One region of the Mangrovibacillus sp. Mu-81 genome, then DNA from elsewhere that is predicted to be linked to it. Evidence: riboswitches for the same ligand, from Rfam matches in the RefSeq annotation. Region 1 holds a riboswitch; each other region holds the start of a gene.

Region 1 (5,502 bases):
AAACGAGTGCTAATAAAAAATACTTACATATTTTCAAGGAGGTTGTTTCACTTGTTAAAACCACTAGGTGATCGCGTCGTTATCGAGCTAGTTGAGTCAGAAGAAAAAACAGCAAGCGGTATTGTGCTGCCGGATTCCGCAAAGGAAAAGCCGCAGGAAGGTAAGATTGTTGCTGTAGGTACAGGTCGCGTTCTTGACAGCGGTGAGCGCGTAGCTCTTGAAGTGTCTGTCGGCGATCGAATCATCTTCTCTAAATATGCAGGTACAGAAGTGAAATACCAAGGCACAGAATATCTGATCCTTCGTGACAGCGACATTCTGGCTGTTGTAGGCGAATAATCAACCAATCAAATATAAAACATTACTTTAAACAATAAGAGGAGGACTTTGAATATGGCTAAGGATATTAAATTTAGCGAAGAAGCACGCCGTTCCATGCTTCGTGGGGTAGATCAATTAGCAAACGCAGTTAAAGTAACTCTTGGACCAAAAGGACGTAACGTGGTACTCGAGAAGAAATACGGTTCACCACTTATCACAAATGATGGTGTGACGATTGCTAAAGAAATCGAACTTGAAGATGCATTCGAAAACATGGGTGCAAAGCTTGTAGCTGAAGTAGCAAGCAAAACAAACGAAATTGCCGGTGACGGTACAACAACTGCAACGGTCCTTGCACAGGCGATGATCCGTGAAGGTCTTAAAAACGTAACAGCCGGGGCTAATCCTGTAGGCGTACGTAAAGGAATCGAAAAAGCGGTTCAAACTGCAGTGGAAGAATTAAAAGCTATCTCCAAGCCGATCGAAGGCAAAGATTCAATCGCGCAGGTTGCTGCAATTTCAGCTGCTGACGAAGAAGTCGGTCAATTGATCGCAGAAGCAATGGAGCGCGTTGGAAACGACGGCGTCATCACAATCGAAGAGTCCAAAGGATTCACGACTGAGCTTGACGTAGTGGAAGGTATGCAATTCGACCGTGGATATGCTTCTCCATACATGGTAACTGACTCTGACAAGATGGAAGCGGTTCTTGAGAATCCATACATCTTGATCACGGACAAAAAAATCGGCAACATCCAGGAAGTACTTCCTGTTCTTGAGCAAGTGGTACAACAAGGCAAGCCGTTATTGATCGTTGCTGAAGATGTTGAAGGTGAAGCACTTGCTACATTAGTAGTGAACAAACTTCGCGGCACATTCAATGCAGTGGCTGTCAAAGCTCCTGGATTCGGTGACCGCCGTAAAGCAATGCTTGAAGACCTTGCCATCCTAACTGGCGGTGAAGTGATCACGGAAGATTTAGGTTTAGACCTTAAATCTGCAAACGTCACTCAACTGGGCCGTGCAGCGAAAGTTGTCGTAACAAAAGAAAACACAACAGTAGTAGAAGGCTCTGGAGATCCACAAAAGATTGCAGGACGCGTGAATCAAATCCGTGTTCAACACGAAGAGTCTACTTCTGAATTCGATAAAGAAAAATTACAAGAGCGCCTTGCCAAGCTTGCAGGCGGTGTAGCAGTCGTGAAAGTCGGTGCTGCAACTGAAACTGAGCTTAAAGAGCGTAAACTTCGCATCGAAGACGCCTTGAACTCTACTCGCGCAGCGGTGGAAGAAGGGATCGTTTCCGGTGGTGGTACTGCCCTTGTGAACGTATACAACAAAGTCGCTTCAATCGAAGCAGACGCAGACGTAGCAACTGGTATCAACATCGTGCTTCGCGCACTTGAAGAGCCAATCCGTCAAATCGCTCACAACGCTGGACTAGAAGGTTCTATCATCGTAGAGCGCCTGAAGAAAGAACAAGTGGGTGTAGGATTCAACGCAGCAACTGGCGAGTGGGTTAACATGATTGAAAAAGGTATCGTTGACCCAACTAAAGTAACTCGTTCCGCACTTCAAAACGCAGCATCCGTTGCAGCAATGTTCTTAACTACTGAAGCAGTAGTTGCAGACATTCCTGAAGAAAACGCTGGCGGCGGCATGCCTGACATGGGCGGTATGGGTGGAATGGGCGGCATGATGTAATAACGCCCAAAACCTTACTGTGAAAAGGTTCGAGGCTTTGTTAAAAATGACATACTGCTTGTCATTTGAAGAAACAAACCCCTATATATGTTATTTACCTCCCAAAAGTTCTCTGAGCTTCTGGGAGGTTTTTACTTTATTTAGAGGACTTTTTATTCGTAAACATCTTTAAGCTCCTCTAAAATAACTATTTTCAAAAAATACTACTTTATCGGCAGCGTGTCATCCAAGTGAATATTTGGTTATGGAACTTTGTACTGCATTAATAATCTTTGACAACCCCTGTACAAAATGCTACCATTGCATTTAAATTCAAAACATTAAAAATTTTAATACTCTTATGAAGAGAGGCGGAGGGACTGGCCCTATGAAGCCCGGCAACCATTTAACAACTGTGTTAAAAAGGTGCTAATTCCAGCAAGGCATATTGCTTTGGCAAATGAGAGGGATGAAAAAGGATTCGCCAGCCTCTCTATGTTCTACTAGAGAGGCTGTTTATGTTTATAAAATAAAAATTGTTTTGCTAAAACTTCATATCAAAAGCTTCAGGTGCTGTGTGGATCATCTACGCGGCTTAAAAGGGAAGACCGGTGAAAAGCCGGCACGGTCCCGCCACTGTATTGGGGAGCAACTTATCGAGTAGCCACTGTTTTATAGGGAATGGGAAGGGATAAGAAGCAATGAACCTAAGTCAGGAAACCTGCCTGTTGTATGCGCTAGTACTCTACGGGGATATAGGGGAGGTGAGAAATACGTGCTCAGTAAACCAGAAGGTTCGAACTCTAGTTAATTATACGTATCAATCTCTCTTTTCTTTTTTTGAAAAGGGAGATTTTTTAGGTTCGAAACTAAGATTTGTATGGAAAAGGAGAGGTAACCCATTATGGAAAAAGTGATAAGCTCGAATGTAGGATACCCAAGAATTGGGGAAAAACGTGAATGGAAACAAGCCCTGGAACAGTTTTGGGCAGGAAAGTTAGAAAAAGAGGCATTCTTAAAGCAAATAGAAGAGATTCGCCTGCAGCATCTTAAAAAGCAGAAGGAGCACGGAATTGATTTAATTCCTGTCGGGGACTTTAGCTTGTATGATCATGTCCTGGATACGGCTGTTATGTTCGGTTTAGTACCGAAACGTTTTAACTACAGCGGCGGGAAGGTGTCGCTTGAAACCTATTTTGATATCGCTCGAGGAACGAAAGAGGCGGTGGCTGCTGAAATGACAAAGTGGTTTAACACAAACTACCACTATATCGTTCCAGAGCTCAATGAAACAGTACCTGCTCTTGTGGAAAATCGTCCGCTTCAATTTTTTCAAGAGGCGAAGCAAAAACTTGGTATTCATGGTAAACCAATTATTTTAGGTCCGATTACATTCGTAAAGTTATCAAAAGGATATGATAAAAGTGACTTTAAAGCAGTTGTCGAGCAATTTGTCCCGCTTTATGCGGAAATTTTACGTGAACTAGAGACAGAGGGAGTGGAATGGGTTCAAATAGATGAACCAATCTTAGCAACTACTATTCCAAGAGATGAGCTTTCTTTAGTTAACGAAGTCTATCAGGCATTACATGATGCAGCACCAAACGTTAAGGTGATAGTGCAAACTTATTTTGATAGTATTGAGCATTACAAAGAGGTCGTATCACTTCCTGTTCAGGGAATTGGTCTTGATTTTGTCCATGATAACGGTCAGAATCTTGCAGCATTGAAAAAGTATGGTTTTCCCAAGAATAAGGGACTTGCAGCTGGAGTTATTGACGGACGAAACATTTGGCGTGCCGATCTCGAAGGAACAATGTCACTTCTAAGCGAAATTGAAGAGGTTGTTTCAAAAACAAGACTAATTGTTCAGCCATCATCAAGCCTATTGCATGTTCCTGTGACAGTAAAAAATGAAGAATTGCTCGATGAGATTCTAAGAAATGCACTGGCATTTGCCGATGAAAAATTAGAAGAAATTAGTACACTTACAAATGGCATGAACAATGGAAAACGAGTGATACAAAAAGAAATCGATGAAACCACAAAAGCAATTCATGAAATAAACCAATCATCGATTCGAAATAATACGCAAGTTCGAGAAGCCATTCGCAGCTTACAGAAGGATCAAGCAGAGCGGAAGGCGCCATATACAGTACGAAGAGGGCTTCAAGAAAAGGCTTTCCAATTACCATTATTGCCTACGACAACTATTGGCAGCTTCCCACAAACGAAAGAAGTAAGAAAACAGCGGTTAAAATGGCGGAAGGGCGAATTAACTGACAATGAATATGAAGTCTATATTAAGGCAGAAATAAAAAAGTGGATCGATATTCAAGAAGATCTTGGTTTGGATGTGTTCGTACATGGGGAATTTGAACGGACAGATATGGTTGAATACTTTGGAGAAAAATTAGCCGGCTTTCGATTTACAAAATACGGCTGGGTTCAGTCATATGGTTCCAGATGTGTGAAGCCTCCGCTAATTTATGGTGATGTTGCTTTTAAGAAACCAATGACAGTTGCAGAAACTGTATATGCCCAATCATTAACAAACAAACCGGTAAAAGGAATGTTGACAGGTCCGACTACGATTTTAAATTGGTCATTTGTCCGTAATGATATTTCACGCTACGAGGTGGCAAGACAAATTGCACTTTCGCTTCGAAAAGAGGTGGAAGCACTAGAGGAAAATGGAATCCGCATGATTCAAGTGGATGAGCCGGCCATTCGGGAAGGGCTGCCGTTAAAACGTGAAAAATGGGCAGGCTATCTGGATGCGGCGGTTTATACATTTAAATTGGCAACATCCTCTGTTCAAAATGAGACCCAAATCCATACCCATATGTGTTATTCAGACTTTAAGAATATTATTCATGCAATTAAAGCACTCGATGCGGATGTTATTTCTATTGAAACATCAAGAAGCCACGGGGAGTTAATTCATGCCTTTGAAGATAATACGTATGATAAGGGAATCGGTCTTGGTGTATACGATATTCACAGTCCGCGGGTACCATTACTAGAAGAGTTGACCAGAAATATTCATCGTGCGCTTCAAGTACTTGATCCAAAGCTATTCTGGATTAATCCCGATTGTGGCTTAAAAACCAGGGGTATGGAGGAAACTGTTGCAGCACTTCAGGTGATGGTGAAAGCGGCAGAACAAACGAGAGAAGAGCTGCTCGTGAAATAAGGAACAAAGTAAGTCTGATAAAGATGAATGTAAAAAAAGCACCTGACTCCTGACACGTTACTGCATTAACGTAATCGGGAAGAAGGTGCTTTTTCCTTACTATAAAAGGTGATATAATTCAGGAGCCTCTACTGTTTTAATAAATATTTTCACCATGAATAGGCAAGTCCTGTGCTAATGATAGACCCCGTTCTCCTCCTCATAACGTATTCATCAATACGTTGATGAAATGCCATCAACAACATAAAATACTTGCTTCAAATAAAAAGAGAGCCACTCCAGCTCTCCTAAATCCTTCACAA
Region 2 (5,502 bases), on a different contig from region 1:
GCCAATCCAACTATACTACTTGCTGCAATAACTCCTGCTATCCACTTTTTCATGTTTTTTCTCTCCTCTTATCGTTTGTCTAATTTATTTGTAAAGAAATCCCCTATGATCTGAATGGCAAATACGATGATCAGTATCATGATCGTGGCTGCCAGTGTTACATCTTCCCGGCTTCTCTGGAACCCGTCCAGATAAGCGAGGTTTCCAAGTCCTCCTGCACCGATGACTCCTGCCATCGCTGTGTAACCTACAAGGGCAATAGCTGTGACCGTTATACCCGAGATGAGTGCCGGCATGGATTCAGGCAGCAATACCTTCAGGATGATCGTACTTGTTTTCGCACCCATCGCCTTTGCAGCTTCGATCACACCCTTATTCACTTCTCGCAGTGCGATTTCGACCATTCTGGCGTAGAACGGAGCCGCCCCGATGATCAGAGCCGGCAAAGCGGCATTCGCTCCACGGATCGTATCCAATAAGAATTTCGTGAAAGGAATCAGCAAGACGATCAGTATGATGAACGGAATCGACCTGAACACATTCACGACAGAGTTCGTAACCGTGTAAGTGAGTTTATTTTCCCAGAGGTTTTCTTTGGATGTCAGGAATAACAGGATCCCCAGAATGATGCCTAAGACAAATGTGATCAATACAGACATTCCGGTCATATAGAGTGTCTCTAACGTTGCTTCCCACATTTTTTCCCAATCGACATTTGGAAATAGAGTTTCGATCATCATGCCATCACCTCAACCTTCACCTGTTGACTCTCAGCAAATTGCAGAGCTTCCCCAAGCTGCGATTCAGCCCCGTCTAAATGAACAAACAGAGTGCCGTATGCTCCTTTTTGCGTCTGGGAAATCTGTCCCTGAAGGATATTTACTTCAAGGTCGAACTTCCTGATCAACGAAGTGATCAAAGGCTGCCCGGTCGAATCCCCGACAAAAGTGAACTTCAACACTTTTCCGGTGGGATAGTGCTTGATCAACTCCTGCATCGCTTCTTCAGACTCCTGAGCCTGTGATACTTCTTTTACAAAACGTTTTGTCACTTGCTGCCGGGGATTACGGAACACTTCGAGTACATCCCCAAGTTCTACAACTTTTCCGTTTTCCATCACCGCGACACGGTGACAGATTTTCTGGATGACATGCATCTCATGGGTAATCAGGACTATGGTCAAACCGAGACGCCTGTTGATATCCACCAATAAATCAAGAATGGAATCTGTCGTCTGCGGATCGAGGGCAGACGTTGCTTCGTCACACAGCAGTACGCTTGGGTTATTGGCAAGTGCCCTTGCGATTCCGACACGCTGCTTTTGTCCCCCGCTCAGCTGTGAGGGGTACGCCTCCCCTCTTCCTTCAAGCCCGACAAGCGCGAGTAATTCATTGGCACGCCGAGTTCGTTCCTTTTTTGGCACTCCTGCTATTTCCAATGGGAACTGAATATTTTCGAGAACGGTTCTGGACCATAATAGATTAAAGTGCTGAAAGATCATCCCGATGGACTGCCTTGCTTCACGAAGCTTCCTGCCTTTGATTCTTGAAACAGACTGCCCGTTCACATCGATTGTTCCTTCTGTTGGAACTTCGAGTCCATTTAGCATTCTGATCAGGGTACTTTTACCGGCACCGCTGTAACCGATCACCCCAAAGATTTCACCTTCCCCAACAGAAAGATCGACCCCGTCTACAGCTGAAATCGGACCTGCTTTTGATTGATATATTTTCTTTACTTCTGAGATTGTGATCATGATGTCAGCCACCTTTCTTTCTCCGAGTAAAAAGAGCGTTATAATGAGGGTTACAGCTTTCCTTTGTAAAAAACGTGCTCCAGGCGGCCCTTTTAATTCCAGCCAATAAAAAAACCTTTCCGCAGATAAGCAGAAAGGCATAATCATATTGATTATCCTTCCTCTTATCTTTCAAAGCATACGCTTTGAGTGAATTGGCACCATTTCAATTTTCATTGACGGTTGCCGGGCTTCATAGGGCACGTCCCTCCACCACTCTCAATAAGAGTAAGTCTAACTATATAAAGTTTATGAGTGTAAAGTCTCAGAATATTTGCTACAAAAGTGATTCTATCATCGCACAAACGGGGTGTCAATTATTTTTTTCAGAAGATTAAAGTATTCAATATATTTCAACTGGTTCTTTTATCATTGGCCTTGTCAGCCAAAGCACTGATTCGACGAATAACAGAGGGCGGTAGCCTCCCTTTACCGACAATTGATCACTTTCAACCAATCTTGATAATAGCTCATTACCGGCGAGAACGGTGGTGATCATCTCCTCATTGCCTGTAATGACAAATTGAGGCTCAAGGTTATTGATGTCTTCCGCTACAAAACATTCTTTATTGGAAAAAGAAAGGGTGTAGCGCTGACTCTCACATTCAAGTTGAAGAATAAATGGGTCTGAAGGAAATAACAGCTGCAGATGGTACTTGGAATGACATTGGTCAATTAGTTTATCTAATAGATTTCTCATAAATACCCTCCCGCGAATCTTCTTACTTAACTTAATTCTACGAATGGGTTTTTTATCCTTTTTTTCTCTCTCGACACAGTTTTGTTGGAGAAAAGCAACTTGTGTCGAATTAGTTGGTTTTTGAATATTCAGAATATAAATTCTGAGTATTTTCTCATCATTTCCCAAGAAATATGTCCAAGTTTGTTGAAAGGTTTTCCTTAATATTTATGTTTTCATCACATATAAAAAAGACCTTTAATCATCAAAGGTCTCTGTTTTTTTTAACATCTCATATAAATAGGGAACTGAGTGGAATGCATAGATTCTTTCCCTCTCTTTTGCATGTTTATAAAGAAGTAAACATGGCACACTTTCAATCGCCTGCTCTTCTGCAAACTGTGGTAAGTAATTCAAATTGACTTTATCAAAGTGAAACGATTGCGGAAGCTTTTTCACAACTTCCATCATTTTGCCTGCTACCTGGCATGTCCCACACATCGGGGTGTAAAGATAAACCGCCGTAAGTTCATGTGTGTGTATTGATTCATACAGCGAATTTGTACTACTTACCTCATTCAACGTTAACTCATCCTTTTTTCCAAGTATTCCGTGTGTATATCAATATTCGCTCCGATCAGTACAGATGCCAAGTGGTACTCGGGAGCCGATGCCACTTCTTTATACATCCGGTCGATATATAAGTGCTCTGCCTCCGGGAATTCCCGCTTGAATTGTTTTCGAAGCTTTTCTCCTGCATGATCGGCATCCACCAGTATATAAACATCTCTCTGCTCCAGCGAATCAATCAGTTCGTCCATTTTCGTCATGCTGATGGTTCCATTTGTACAAATAATCTCAATAGGCTCTTTAATGATTCCTTCCACTTTACGTTTATCCGTCGTGCCCTCTACAATGATTACTTTCTCATCACCGATATCAAACATTGTCATCACCTTATCTTTCAGAAATAAGATTAGGATAGTATATTCAATTTATTAGAGATGATGTCCACTACTTACATATATCTTCTCATTTTTATTTAAAAATAGAAAGAAATACGGCCGATACATGGTTAGTTTCGGTCTGCTCCATAGCCTGATGACTGCCGTTTCAAACACTGTGCCAAGTTCAGTATTCTGCAGATAGACAAAAAAGTGCCAGTCCTACCGGAGGAACCTGGCACCGTTTTTTTATGAATATCAACACCAGCCACCCTCATCGCAATCGGTATAGCGTGCTTCAGAACCTTCTGTTGCGGTGTAATGTTGAAAGATTTTATCTTCATTCGCTTCAAAGTTCGGTTCCATGGTGATGCCTTCCAGGGGAACTGCCATGCGGCCGATCGGCTGATTGTCGAGATACAATTCCAGGCTTCCGTTTTTTAATTTACCTGTCACACGTTCGGTAACATCGAGCTTCTTTGGTTCAAGAGTCATCGGGATCATCCTTTCTGTAATGTCTTCCACATTTAGAATGCCCCAAAAGAAAAACAAAACACCTTGAGAATACCCTCAAGGTGCCTTGAAATCATTAACCTTCGTTAATCATTTCTTCATATTGTTCTGCTGTCATAAGCTTGTCCACTTCTCCAGCATCAGATGGCTCAACGACGATCATCCAAGCTTTTTCATAAGGAGATTCGTTGACAAATTCAGGGCTGTCAGCAAGCTCTTCATTCACTTCAACGATTTTACCTGAAACCGGTGCATAAAGCTCAGAAACCGTTTTAACTGATTCAACGCTTCCAAATGGTTCATCTGCTTTCACTTCGTCGCCTACTTCCGGCAGTTCGACGAATACGATATCTCCAAGTTCAGATTGCGCAAACGCAGTAATTCCAATACGCAGTGTTTCCCCTTCGGTTTTAACCCATTCGTGTTCTTCAGAATAGCGAAGTTCTTTCGGTGTACTCATTTAAAAATCCCTCCAAATACTTGGTATACAACCTAATATTGACACACTTTTAAATAAAAAAGCAAGAAAACGCAGTGTTTCCTTCAAAACTTTTTAGGTGCTGTGACAATACCTTCCATTTCCGCATCAAATCAACGATTCCACGCTCACTTCCAGGACTCTTCAAACGTTTCTTCCTTGAATCCGACTGTCACCTTCAAGCCATCCGTAGTGAGCGGCCGCTTGATCAGCATACCGTCTGTGGAAAGGATCTCAAGCAGTTCCTCATCAGAGGCAGAATTCACTTTTTCCTTCAAGCCAAGCTCTCGGTATTTCTTGCCGCTTGTATTAAAGAACTTCTTCAATGGCAGCCCGCTTTTTTCATAAAGACTTTTCAGTTCCTCCTTTGAAGGAGGATTTTCAACAATATGTATTTCATTAAAATCCGCGTTATTGTCCTCCAGCCATTTTTTCGCTTTTCGGCACGTCCCGCATTTTGGATAAGAATAAAAAGTCAATGACATATTACCACCACCTTTCATATTGGCTTCTAAACACCGCTGTTGATTTCCGTGCAACAGCTTAACAACCAAATACAACTATACTTATTATACATAGTAAACAGATGATCTTCATCAACCTTACTCATTAAAAGTATACCCTCTACTTGACTACATTCGACAGCTTTCGTTATTCTCCTTCTTTTAGAAAAGGTTTATTCACAGTGATTTTCTATTTGGCCAATCAGTTTTTTAGAGGTGAATGGTTATTAAGTATCTCCTCTGTTCATTTAACTTCCGTTATATCCATTCTTGGGCTTTGTGGACAATATTTACGGGGGACGAATCGAAGGGCAGTCGATTCGTTGATCCCTAGTATGATAAAAGATAGATTATGCTGTAAAAGGTGAAGTAACTGTATAAATGAGATCAAAGTTTTAAAAACATGCATTCTGGTGTCTGAAAAGAAATATTACATAAAAAAAACTACACGATAGTCCACTGACATCCTGCTTTTTCACTGAAATATTAATATACTAATATTTATTGTGCCAGTTTCGTGAATATGTGCCAGTATTTAATTATTGTGCCAAAATTTAAATAAATGTGCCACTTTCCCAATAATTGTTCTG
Region 3 (5,502 bases), on a different contig from region 1:
GAACTTGCGCTGATGATGTCGATCTCGTTACGGTTCATCCCGACCCTGATGGAAGAAACGGATAAAATCATGAAGGCTCAGATCGCCAGGGGGGCAGAGTTCTCTTCCGGGCCGGTCAAAGAACGTATCAAGGCGATCATTCCGCTGCTCATCCCTTTATTTGTGAGTGCTTTCAAGCGTGCAGAGGACCTGGCGACAGCAATGGAAGCAAGAGGCTATCAGGGCGGCGAAGGAAGGACGAAATACAGGCTCCTTTCCTGGCATAAGAAAGATACCGGTGCCCTTGGTGTACTTATCATACTGACAGCTTTATTACTATTCTTCAGAGGATAGGGAGTGACGATATGCAGCGTGTAAAATGTACGATTTCATATGACGGGACCGGGTTTCACGGGTATCAGATACAGCCGCGCCAGCGGACCGTACAAGGGGTGCTTGAGGATACCCTGAGTGCAATCCATAAAGGGGTGCGGATACGCGTCACGGCTTCAGGAAGGACGGATGCAGGGGTCCATGCCTACGGTCAGGTATTCCATTTTGATACCCCGTTAACGATTCCTCAAGAGAAATGGCCGGTCGTGTTGAATACAAGGCTGCCTGATGAAGTGACGATCAAGCATGCCGAATTTGTGTCTGAAGACTTTCACGCACGGTTTTCCGTGGTCAACAAGGAATATCGATACAGAGTATATACAGAGGAGTGGCGGAGTCCCTTCCATCGACATTTCGCCCTTCATTATCCTCATACGCTCTCAATCGGGGAGATGAAAAAAGCGGCGCTTGATTTAATAGGGAAGCATGACTTCACAAGCTTTTGCTCTGCCAAAACGGAAGTGGAAGACAAAGTAAGGAATTTATACAGCATCACCATTACCGAACTTGAAGACGGACTCGTTTTTTCCTTCAAGGGAGACGGCTTCCTCTATAATATGGTGAGAATCCTGGTCGGCACCCTGCTGGAGGTAGGTTCTGGTAATATTCGCAGTGAGGACATGAAGAGCATACTTGCTGCGGAAGACAGGAACCGTGCAGGGAAGACCGCTCCACCGCATGGGCTCTATCTTTGGGAGGTAGAGTATGAGAGTGAAAATGAAGAGATTCAATTTAAATAAATCATTTTTTATTAAAACAACTAATCCAGGTGTAACATTCCCTTGACATTCGCTTTAGAACAAGATATTATAGCATATGGTATGTTATTAACCCCACGATAAGCCCCGGAAACTTATTGTGATTTGAAAATAAATACTACGGATTCATTTAATAGGAGGTAAACTCATGCGTACTACGTATATGGCAAAAGCCAACGAAATCGATCGTAAATGGTACGTTGTAGATGCTGAAGGCAAAACTCTAGGTCGTTTAGCTAGTGAAATTGCATCAGTTCTACGCGGTAAACACAAACCAACATTCACACCACACGTTGACACTGGTGATCATGTAATCATTCTTAATGCTTCAAAAATCGAATTGACTGGTAAAAAACTTACTGACAAGATTTACTACCGTCACAGTAACCACCCTGGTGGTTTGAAGCAGCGTACTGCATTAGAAATGCGTACAAACTATTCAGAGAAAATGTTAGAGCTTACGATCAAAGGTATGCTTCCTAAAGGTTCTTTAGGTCGTCAAATGATCAAGAAGCTTCATGTATACTCTGGATCTGAGCATCCACACCAAGCACAACAACCAGAAGTTTACGAACTTCGTGGATAATTAATAAGAGGAGGTTATTATCTTGGCTCAAGTTCAATATTACGGAACTGGTCGTCGTAAGAGCTCAGTAGCTCGCGTACGTTTAGTACCAGGTAACGGTAACATTGTTATCAATGATCGTGAAGTAGAAGTATATATCCCATTCGCAGCACTAAGAGAAGTAATCAAGCAGCCACTAGTTGCAACTGAAACTCTTGGTAACTATGACGTTTTAGTAAACGTACATGGTGGAGGCTATGCTGGTCAAGCTGGTGCGATCCGTCACGGAATCGCTCGTGCTTTACTGCAAGCTGATCCTGAGTACCGCGGTACTCTAAAACGCGCTGGATTATTAACTCGTGACGCTCGTATGAAAGAACGTAAGAAATACGGTCTTAAAGGCGCTCGTCGTGCACCACAATTCTCTAAGCGTTAATTATGGCTTTCAAAGACTCTCAACCTTATTGGGTTGGGGGTCTTTTTTTGACTTTGGCAGAAGTCCAGGTTGGATGGCTGGAGTATGGGAAAGCGCATTTCTCGAAAATTCGGTAGTTCGATCATAAATTTAGGATATTGCTCATAAAATCAGAATTTCGATCATATATGAGTTTTTTCGATCAAAAAACAAAAATTTCGAGCATAAACCTTGATAACTACCCAGCATTGTATAATAGGCATTGTTCATTTTTTCAAGTAAGTAAACCTGCACCCCTCCATTTGTACAATCACTACTAAAAAGATTAATTATGACTATATTCTATACTGAAAATAGTTCAATATTCCTTAAGAAAGGTGAAATAGAATCCCGAGTAATTCTCGATCAATCGTTGAATAAATCAATCTCTTTACCGAAAGCGGATAAAAAAATTTGAAAAAGTTCAGTAAGCGTTTCCAATACCGAACCTGTGACCATCCTCACAAATACCCGTTTAAATAAATTTAAATTCTGATTTGACAGATTATTTTGACTCCGTTATGATAATCTACATTCAACTAACTCAATAGAACATTTCCTTATCAAGAGCCGGGGGAGGAATCTGGTCCCGTGATCCCGCAGCAACCGTTACGTTGTAACAAGGTGCTAATTCCAGCAAGCGTATGCTTGGAAGATGAGAGGGCGTTATAAATATTAAAACCTCTTCCTCATCGGGAGAGGTTTTTTATTTTGAGAAGTGTTGGAGTCCCTGCAAGTGGAGAGCCGGTGCTTCTAAACCGAGTAAAATCATAAGAATAGTTTTATTTAAAGTGACTCTTAAGCCACGGACAAAAAGTGAAGAGGAGATGCAATGATGAAAAAACAGATTCATTTAAACGGCTTTATACAAAACTCACCGTCCCCGCATTCAACAGGATTATGGAAACATGAAAAGGATCGTGGAACATCCCATAACAGCTTGGCTTATTGGATTGAAGCGGCTCAAACGTTGGAACGCGGTAAATTTGATGCGATGTTCATTGCAGATGTGCTTGGCACGTACAGCGTATACGAAAACAGTTACGATGCGGCTGTCAGGGGTGCGGTGCAGCTTCCGGCTCATGATCCGCTCATCCCTATTTCAGCCATGGCTGCTGTCACGGAGCATCTCGGATTTGCACCGACCATCTCCACGACGTACGCACAGCCTTATTCACTGGCCCGCCAACTATCAACTCTAGACCATTTAACAGGAGGCAGGGTTGCCTGGAATGTGGTGACGTCTTATTTAGAAAGTGAAGCTGTTAACCTCGGACTTTCCGGAAGGCTTCCTAAGGAACTCCGATATGACCGGGCGGATGAATTTCTCCAAGTTGTTTATAAGCTTTGGGAGCACAGCTGGGAAAAGGATGCAGTGGTATATGACAGGGAAAACGACGCGTTTGCGGAACCAAATAAAGTTCATTCGATTAACCATGATGGAGAGTTCTTCAATGTGCCTGGCCCGCATCTTGTGGAACCTTCTCCGCAGCGCACTCCTGTTCTGTTCCAGGCAGGTTCTTCCCCAAAAGGAAGGGATTTTGCAGCCAAACATGCGGAAGCGGTATTCACTAAAAATCATTCGCTGGATGGATTGAAACTATATACAGCGGATATCCGCAGACGGGCGGAGGAACAGGGAAGAAACCAAGGGGACATACTCATCTTCCCGATGGTACTGCCGATCATTGGTTCAACAGAGGAAGAAGCATATGCCAAATATGAAGAATTGACGAACCACGTCAGCTATGAAGGAACGGCTTCTCTTCTATCGGGTCATACAGGTATTGACTTTTCACAATTCGATCCTGATCAGTATATCGAGGACATTGAAACGGATGCCATGCAGGGAAATCTCGATATGTATGGAAAGGACCCTAACAAAAAATGGACGCTCCGGGAAGCGATTAAGAATCATGGTCTTGGAAATGGGACAGTGAAGTTCATCGGTACACCGGAGCAAATCGCAGACAAAATCGAGAATTGGGCAGTAGAAGGCGATGCGGATGGATTTAATATCGCCCAGACGTATTCACCGGGTACATTCGCGGAGTTTGTCGATCATGTGGTTCCAGAACTTCAAAAACGCGGGATTTACCGGAAGGAATACGAGGGATCAACATTGAGGGAGAATATGTTTGGAAAAGGCCATGCGCATTTACGGGAGAATCATCCAGCCAAAAAGCTTACACCTGTTCAAGTTTAGGATAAACCTCATCACACAAGTGAGAGAAGGGAGTAAAGAATGAGTGATTTAGCATTATATACATGGATAGGATTTGCGATATTTCTGGTTGCTATGTTTGCTTTGGGATTTGTCAGTGCCAAAAAAACAAAAAGTGTCAGCGACTTTGCGATCGGAGGTGAAAATCTCGGACCTTATGTACTTGGTCTTTCCTTTGCGGCAACCTATTTAAGCGCAGCTACATTCCTTGGTTACCCGGGGTGGTCGCATGATTGGGGATTATCCAATCTCTGGTTGTTTTTGGCGATTATCGGCGGTGGACCGATCGGCGTCTTGATGGTGGCCAAAAAAGTAAGGAAATTGAATACCGGCCAAAAATCACTTTCCCTTCCCGACTGGCTCGGGGATTTTTATAACAGTGATTTCCTGAGGGTCGGTTCAGGTCTGATTTTATTGTTTAACATCTTTTATATTTCTGCTCAATTTGTTGCAGGTGCCCGTATCTTTGAATATCTGCTTGGGATGTCCTATAAAGGCGGCTTGGTTTTCATCGCAGTGATCGTCGTGCTTTACGTATTCGGAGGCGGGGCATATGCTGACATTTATACAGATGCTGTACAAGCGGTCATGATGGCAGTGGCGGGTGTTTTCATCTTCATATCTGGAATTGTTGTGTTCTGGAAAGGAAGCGTCACGTCGACTTTTGAGGGGATCAGCGGCAAACTTGCCGGCCAGGATGGGAATTTGGTTCAGGTATTCAATCCCGATTCTGCTCATTTCTCCTCGCTTAGCCTGGTGACTGGTGCAATTGTAATTCAGTGGGCATTCGCTTCTGCCCCGCATTTATTTAACAAGGTATTGGGACTGAAGAGTGAAAAGGATTTAGGGAAAATGATTTTGACCTATGTGATCGCTGCTGCCTTCTCGTTGTTTGTCCTGTTTGGCGGAATCTACAGCAGGGCTGCACTCGGCAATTCGATCACAGCACCTGACCTGGCTTTGATGGAATATGCAGTATGGGCATTTCCTGCCATCATTGTAGCCATCTTGGGCGTGGTCATCCTTGCTGCTGCAATGTCGACGACTGATGGATTATTTGTTTCCATCTCAACCGTTTTTGCCAATGATATCTTTCTGAAAGTACTGGTGAAAAGAGGGATCGTAAACG
Region 4 (5,502 bases), on a different contig from region 1:
TGTCGCCATCCCTTCACACTTTTCACAATAGAAGCTGTGTTCGAACCGGAGAGGTATGATACCGATATCATCCGGACTGAACCGATCAAAGATTTTTTGAGCATCATACGTGCCATAGTAATCTCCAACTCCTGCATGATCACGTCCAACAATGAAATGAGTGCATCCGTAATTTTTGCGCACCAGTGCATGAAAGACCGCTTCCCTGGGACCTGCATACCTCATGGCAGCGGGGAAAACACCAAGTGTCACGTTATCCCCCGGATAATAGTTCTTCAACAGCACCTCATAGCTCTGCATTCTGATTGGCGCAGGGATGTCATCCGTTTTGGTTTCACCGACCAGAGGATTTAAGAATAATCCGTCAACCGTTTCCAGTGCCGTTTTCTGAATATATTCGTGAGCCCTGTGAACAGGATTTCGAGTTTGGAAGCCGACAATGGTCTTCCAACCTTTTTGTTGAAATTTCCTCCTAGTTTCATACGGGTCAAATGAGTAGGCAGGGAATGGTCTCGACAGGCGTTTATGAAGTGTGATTTTGCCGCCTGCATAGACATCACCGCGTTGGAATAGTTTTTTCACTCCTGGATGATTCCGGTCACCAGTACCATAAACGTGAAGTGCCTCCTTCTCCTTATCGGGTTCAAATATGTCGCTTATTTCAATGGTTCCGTATGAAATCCCCTTATATACGAGTCTGCTTTTCAACCCTTTTTTTAAATCATTGGATTTATTGACGGGTAGTGTAATCGGTATGCTCCAGACGATTCCACTTTTCAGTCGCATTGTTTCTACTACACTGTTATAGTCTTCTTCTGATAAAAATCCCTGTAAAGGACTGTATGCACCAATTGCAATCAATTCCAAGTCACTCAAGGCTATGTCATCCAATTCAATTTCATGGGTGATTCCTTGTAAGGATTCTTCAGGGTTATATGCTTGTATCAATGTTCCTCCATGCGGTTGTAGACTCAATTCATATCCTCCTTAAAATTATCGATTTAGTCGGTATTAAGATTAAATGCCTCCGCCTTCTTCCTGCAGTGATCTTCTTTCTTCGTTAATAATCTTCATTAAAGAAAGTGCTCCGATAGTGGCGATGATTACGCTGATCGGAACGACGACTGAATAAATATCACTTTGTATCACGAGCTTGATCAGGAAATAAGACATACTAAGTGAAATGAGGGGCGACACCACCCAAATCTTTATGATTTTAGCAACGATTTTTTTCTTCAGCATCATTCTTCCTCCTTTTGCTGCACCGAGACCGATGATGGAGGAAGATGTTACTTGAGTGAGTGGCATTGGCAGCCCATATAAGGAACTGATCATCACCAGGATGGCTCCTGTACTTGATATAATGATGCCTTCCTCTTTTGTAAACCGGGTGATTTTTTTACCATTCGTTTCAACCACTCTTCTACCAAGCAACATGGCACCGAGAGCCACAAAAAATCCTCCAAGCCAAATCCCGCTCCCTATGGACATAATGCCAGCTCCTACCAACGGGCCGACAGCATTGGCTGCATTATTCATCCCTGCAGAAATAGCCTCTAAGAATCCTGCCCCAATGAGCACCGGTCCCAGCCACTTCTTCTCAAATGTATATCCCTTTTTCTTCAGGAGATATAAGCTTTTTCCACTAAGCCAAGTAATAAGAAATGCTATAAGGGGGATCACTACCCAAAAAGTCATGATGACGAAAAGGGATTTCACATACAATACCTGATATGCAACACCTGCGCCCACTACCGCCCCCACTGTTACCTCACTTGTAGAAAGAGGAATACCGATCAGGTTGGCGAGAAACAATGACAGGGTTGAAGATAGCAGGATAATAACTACAATCTTAATCGTCAGTATGTCCTGTGGGATGATCCCCGAACTGATTGTTTTAACTACTTCCCCGCCTCCCACTACCGCCCCCAGCAATACTCCGGAAGCACAGATCAACAATGCTGTTCTCATGTTCTGCACGGCACCTGCTCCATAAGCCACTCCCATCGATGCAGCCGCTCCACTTGCACCGATGTTAATGGCAAAAAACAGACTTACGCAAATTGCAATGATTTCAAGCAATGAATTGCACCATTCTTAATGAAGTCCACATTCGGTCTTCCCTTTACCTTTCCATCTGCCGGAGCGGAAGTCGTTCCTGTCAAAGGCAGGGGCTGTGCAATGGACGCAGCCTATACTGGGATATCCTTCATCATGGAGAGGATTATAAGGAAGCTGATGTTTGTGAACGTACCTCCAGATTTCTTTCCATGACCAATGAATGAGCGGACATATTTTTATCGATTCAAATTTTTCATCCCGATTGATGAAGTTTACGTTCCTTCTCGTTTCGGACTGTTCCCTGCGCAACCCCGAAATCCACGCATGGCCTTCCGCCAATGCTTCTTTTAGTGGGCGCAGCTTTCTTATATCGCAACATTGATTGGGATTGTTTTCCCACAACTTGTCACCATGGGCTTCAGCCTGTTCTTCTAATGTCAACGCTGCCTTTTTCAGGATGATCGTTAAATCAGGGTATGATTTCCTGACGCTCTCGATCGTTTCATATGTCTCTTTGAAATGGACATCTGTATCAAGGAAGATGATTTTTGCTGAAGGCTTGACCTTTGAAATCAAATCAATCAGTACAATTCCTTCTATACCAAAGCTGCAAGCATAAAGAATATCTTCCCCATAATGTTCGTATGCCCACTCCAAGACATTCAGGGCCCCCTTGTAGGTTTCATCTACTTCAAAAGGGCAGGTTGGTTGAGTCCAAGTTTGATAAGTTAACAAAGTCTGACCCCCTTCTTTCGCTCGAATAGAAAAAGAGGCATTTACACAAAAGGGGAGTATCACCCTGAACGTGTAAATGCCTCTAGTTTGTCTAGTCAGCATTTTTACTTATTTAATTCTTACTTTTTCATTTTTCTCAAGCTGGACGACCTTGCCATCCTGGACCACCAGTGTGATGGAACCGAACTTCATCTTGTTTAACATTGACTTTACACTTTCAACCACTTCATCAAACTCTTCTCCTTTATTCTGTTCTGCCACAAGATTCCCCCAGACTTCGACTTATCCAGTTAGAACGTTAAAAAACAACCTTCCAGATTGGAAGGTTGTTCAGGTAAAGGTTACCTTATCTTCCAAAATGACGTTACATTTTGCTGGAATTAGCACCTTACTCTTTAAAAAAGTAGGTTGCCGGGCTTCAAAGGGCCAGTTCCCTCCACCTCTCTGGATAAGAAATATTAAATTTAATATTCTAAATAATATCACGTTTTCCGAGGATGTCAAGCCGAGTTTTACAATCGGATTAATAAACTTTATTTTTAGTATGCTCCTTTTTCGTTTTTCCTAAAGTTTAATGTCAGTCTTCTGCAGACTGCACCCCATTATAAGTCCCTGCATCGAGTTCACCGGTCACTTTACTGGTTATAACCCCGGAAGTCATCGCCCCGCTTACATTGACAGCCGTACGGCCCATATCAATCAACGGTTCTACTGATATCAACAGACCGGCAAGCGCAATCGGCAAGTCCATAGCAGATAATACCAGGATGGCGGCAAATGTAGCTCCGCCTCCGACCCCAGCGACTCCGAAAGACGAAATTGCAACGATCAAAATTAACGTCAAGATGAAAGAAGGGGTCAATGGGTCGATGCCGACAGTAGGTGCAATCATCACCGCCAGCATGGCAGGGTACACCCCTGCACATCCGTTTTGACCGATTGATAATCCGAATGAGCCAGAGAAGTTAGCGATTCCTTCTGAAACACCAAGTTTCTTCGTCTGGGTATGAATATTCAACGGAAGGGTTCCGGCACTGGATCTCGAAGTAAATGCAAATGTTAATACCGGCAATACCTTCCTCACATACGTAAGCGGGTTCAATCCTGCAAGTGTCAGCATAATCAAATGAATGGCAAACATGATAATCAGAGCGATATATGATGCTCCAACAAATTCACCAAGCTTTATGATGGCATCGAAATCACTCAACGCCACCGTTTTAGCCATGATCGCCAATACACCGAATGGAGTAAGTCTCAACACCAATGTTACGATTCTCATGACGACTGCATATACGGAATCCACAATCCTTTTGAAAGCGGCAGCGGCTTCCTGTTCCTTTCTCTGGACCCCGAGATAGGCAACGCCTATGAAAGCGGCAAAAATGACGACAGCAATCGTGGAAGTCGCCCGCTGACCCGTAAAATCAAAGAACGGATTGGCAGGGAGAAGCTCCAATATTTTTTGCGGATAACTCTGGCCATCCATCGCCGCTGCCCTTTCTTCCAGCTGTTCCCCTCTCGCCGTTTCTGCATCACCTTGTTCAATCTGAATTGCTTCAAGATCGAATGCAGCGGTAGTGGCGATCCCGACAGCAGCAGCTACCGCCGTCGTACCGACAAGCAGACCCAGTATCAGCACAGCGATCTTTCCAAGATTGTGAGATTGTTTCAACTTAGTAAAAGCCGAAATGATCGATACGAACACGAGTGGCATGACAATCATTTGCAAGAGCTTGATATACCCGCTGCCGACAATGTTGTACCACTCAATCGACTGCAGTAAGTTTTCATCTCCCGCCTCATACAACCACTGCAGGAAGAATCCAAAAAGTATACCAAGACCAAGGGCAGTGAATACCCTTTTTGAAAACGAAGCCTTCTTTTTTTGCAAATAAATTAATACACCGATAAGAACGATAAACATCAGAAGATTCAACAGTACCATCCAAACATTCATGGTAAAACCTCCTTTTCTAAGATGTATAGACTTGCCGGCCGATAGACTGCGGCCTACTGTATTTTATGTTGAGGTTTATCCAGATATGATGAACCAAGGCCCGTCCTCCTCCGATTTAATGCAGTGAGGGACGGGCCTTGGATATCAATTAATCACGCTCTTTTCGCAAGATATGTAACTTTACTCATTAGAAAATACCTTTTTAATGAACTTAAGCAACAATCCTTATAAAAATAGCCATCAATTAAAATATCGATGATAAAGGGATTTCGCTTCCTTGATATCATTGGTGCCATGGATGAGTGCGCGGCCGTCTCTGAATAAAACAATCCGGTGTTTTCCAGTTTTACAAGCAAGAAGATATGGATTCACTTCAACTTTCTCCACCACATGTTCAAGCTGTGACCCCACCCTCTCCAGTTCAACAGGTTTCAAGACGCTGGGGCGGATCTGAACGGCATCCCTGCCGCATAAAACGGCTGATTTCATCTGGTTTTCATATTTAAGAAATGGATATTGCGGCTTTTCCCCGCAGGATGGACAGGCTGCCTTCTTCAATCCCCGGACATCCACAGAGCTGAACTCATTGCTCCAGACATCAAATGAAGTAAGTCTTTGACGGACAGCATCCCAATCTTCTACCAATATCTTCAACGCATCAGCCACTTGATATGAGACGACCATTGATACTGCAGGCGAGATTATTCCTGCTGCATCGCACGTTAAAGCTTTGGAAGGTAAGGTCT

What was found. Region 1 has a riboswitch for S-adenosylmethionine ahead of metE (5-methyltetrahydropteroyltriglutamate--homocysteine S-methyltransferase). Riboswitches for the same ligand answer to the same signal wherever they lie in the genome.
Region 2: it holds a riboswitch for S-adenosylmethionine, as region 1 does, so the genes downstream of both, V6B33_RS03825 (methionine ABC transporter ATP-binding protein) here and metE (5-methyltetrahydropteroyltriglutamate--homocysteine S-methyltransferase) in region 1, are expected to answer to the same signal.
Region 3: it holds a riboswitch for S-adenosylmethionine, as region 1 does, so the genes downstream of both, V6B33_RS19840 (LLM class flavin-dependent oxidoreductase) here and metE (5-methyltetrahydropteroyltriglutamate--homocysteine S-methyltransferase) in region 1, are expected to answer to the same signal.
Region 4: it holds a riboswitch for S-adenosylmethionine, as region 1 does, so the genes downstream of both, V6B33_RS14820 (YezD family protein) here and metE (5-methyltetrahydropteroyltriglutamate--homocysteine S-methyltransferase) in region 1, are expected to answer to the same signal.

The regions. Positions count from the first base shown of each region.
Region 1 covers NZ_JBAJHU010000019.1:33,781-39,282, reverse strand. Annotated here, with positions in the region: gene groES (co-chaperone GroES) at 52-339, shown strand; gene groL (chaperonin GroEL) at 394-2,025, shown strand; SAM riboswitch class I at 2,361-2,471, shown strand; cobalamin riboswitch at 2,556-2,747, shown strand; gene metE (5-methyltetrahydropteroyltriglutamate--homocysteine S-methyltransferase) at 2,909-5,200, shown strand; gene V6B33_RS21280 (MarR family winged helix-turn-helix transcriptional regulator) at 5,497-5,502, opposite strand, start outside.
Region 2 covers NZ_JBAJHU010000002.1:11,500-17,001, forward strand. Annotated here, with positions in the region: gene V6B33_RS03815 (MetQ/NlpA family ABC transporter substrate-binding protein) at 1-53, opposite strand, end outside; gene V6B33_RS03820 (methionine ABC transporter permease) at 69-737, opposite strand; gene V6B33_RS03825 (methionine ABC transporter ATP-binding protein) at 737-1,756, opposite strand; SAM riboswitch class I at 1,918-2,024, opposite strand; gene V6B33_RS03830 (hypothetical protein) at 2,139-2,495, opposite strand; gene V6B33_RS03835 (thioredoxin family protein) at 2,733-3,056, opposite strand; gene V6B33_RS03840 (toprim domain-containing protein) at 3,059-3,421, opposite strand; gene V6B33_RS03845 (YusG family protein) at 3,677-3,943, opposite strand; gene gcvH (glycine cleavage system protein GcvH) at 4,008-4,391, opposite strand; gene V6B33_RS03855 (arsenate reductase family protein) at 4,538-4,894, opposite strand.
Region 3 covers NZ_JBAJHU010000015.1:7,435-12,936, reverse strand. Annotated here, with positions in the region: gene V6B33_RS19860 (energy-coupling factor transporter transmembrane component T family protein) at 1-333, shown strand, start outside; gene truA (tRNA pseudouridine(38-40) synthase TruA) at 345-1,112, shown strand; gene rplM (50S ribosomal protein L13) at 1,279-1,716, shown strand; gene rpsI (30S ribosomal protein S9) at 1,739-2,131, shown strand; SAM riboswitch class I at 2,707-2,811, shown strand; gene V6B33_RS19840 (LLM class flavin-dependent oxidoreductase) at 2,982-4,355, shown strand; gene V6B33_RS19835 (sodium:solute symporter family transporter) at 4,395-5,502, shown strand, end outside.
Region 4 covers NZ_JBAJHU010000007.1:77,332-82,833, forward strand. Annotated here, with positions in the region: gene sat (sulfate adenylyltransferase) at 1-975, opposite strand, end outside; gene V6B33_RS14810 (inorganic phosphate transporter) at 1,018-2,082, opposite strand; gene V6B33_RS14815 (phosphoadenylyl-sulfate reductase) at 2,098-2,796, opposite strand; gene V6B33_RS14820 (YezD family protein) at 2,905-3,057, opposite strand; SAM riboswitch class I at 3,140-3,251, opposite strand; gene V6B33_RS14825 (L-cystine transporter) at 3,374-4,756, opposite strand; gene V6B33_RS14830 (thiazole biosynthesis adenylyltransferase ThiF) at 4,997-5,502, opposite strand, start outside.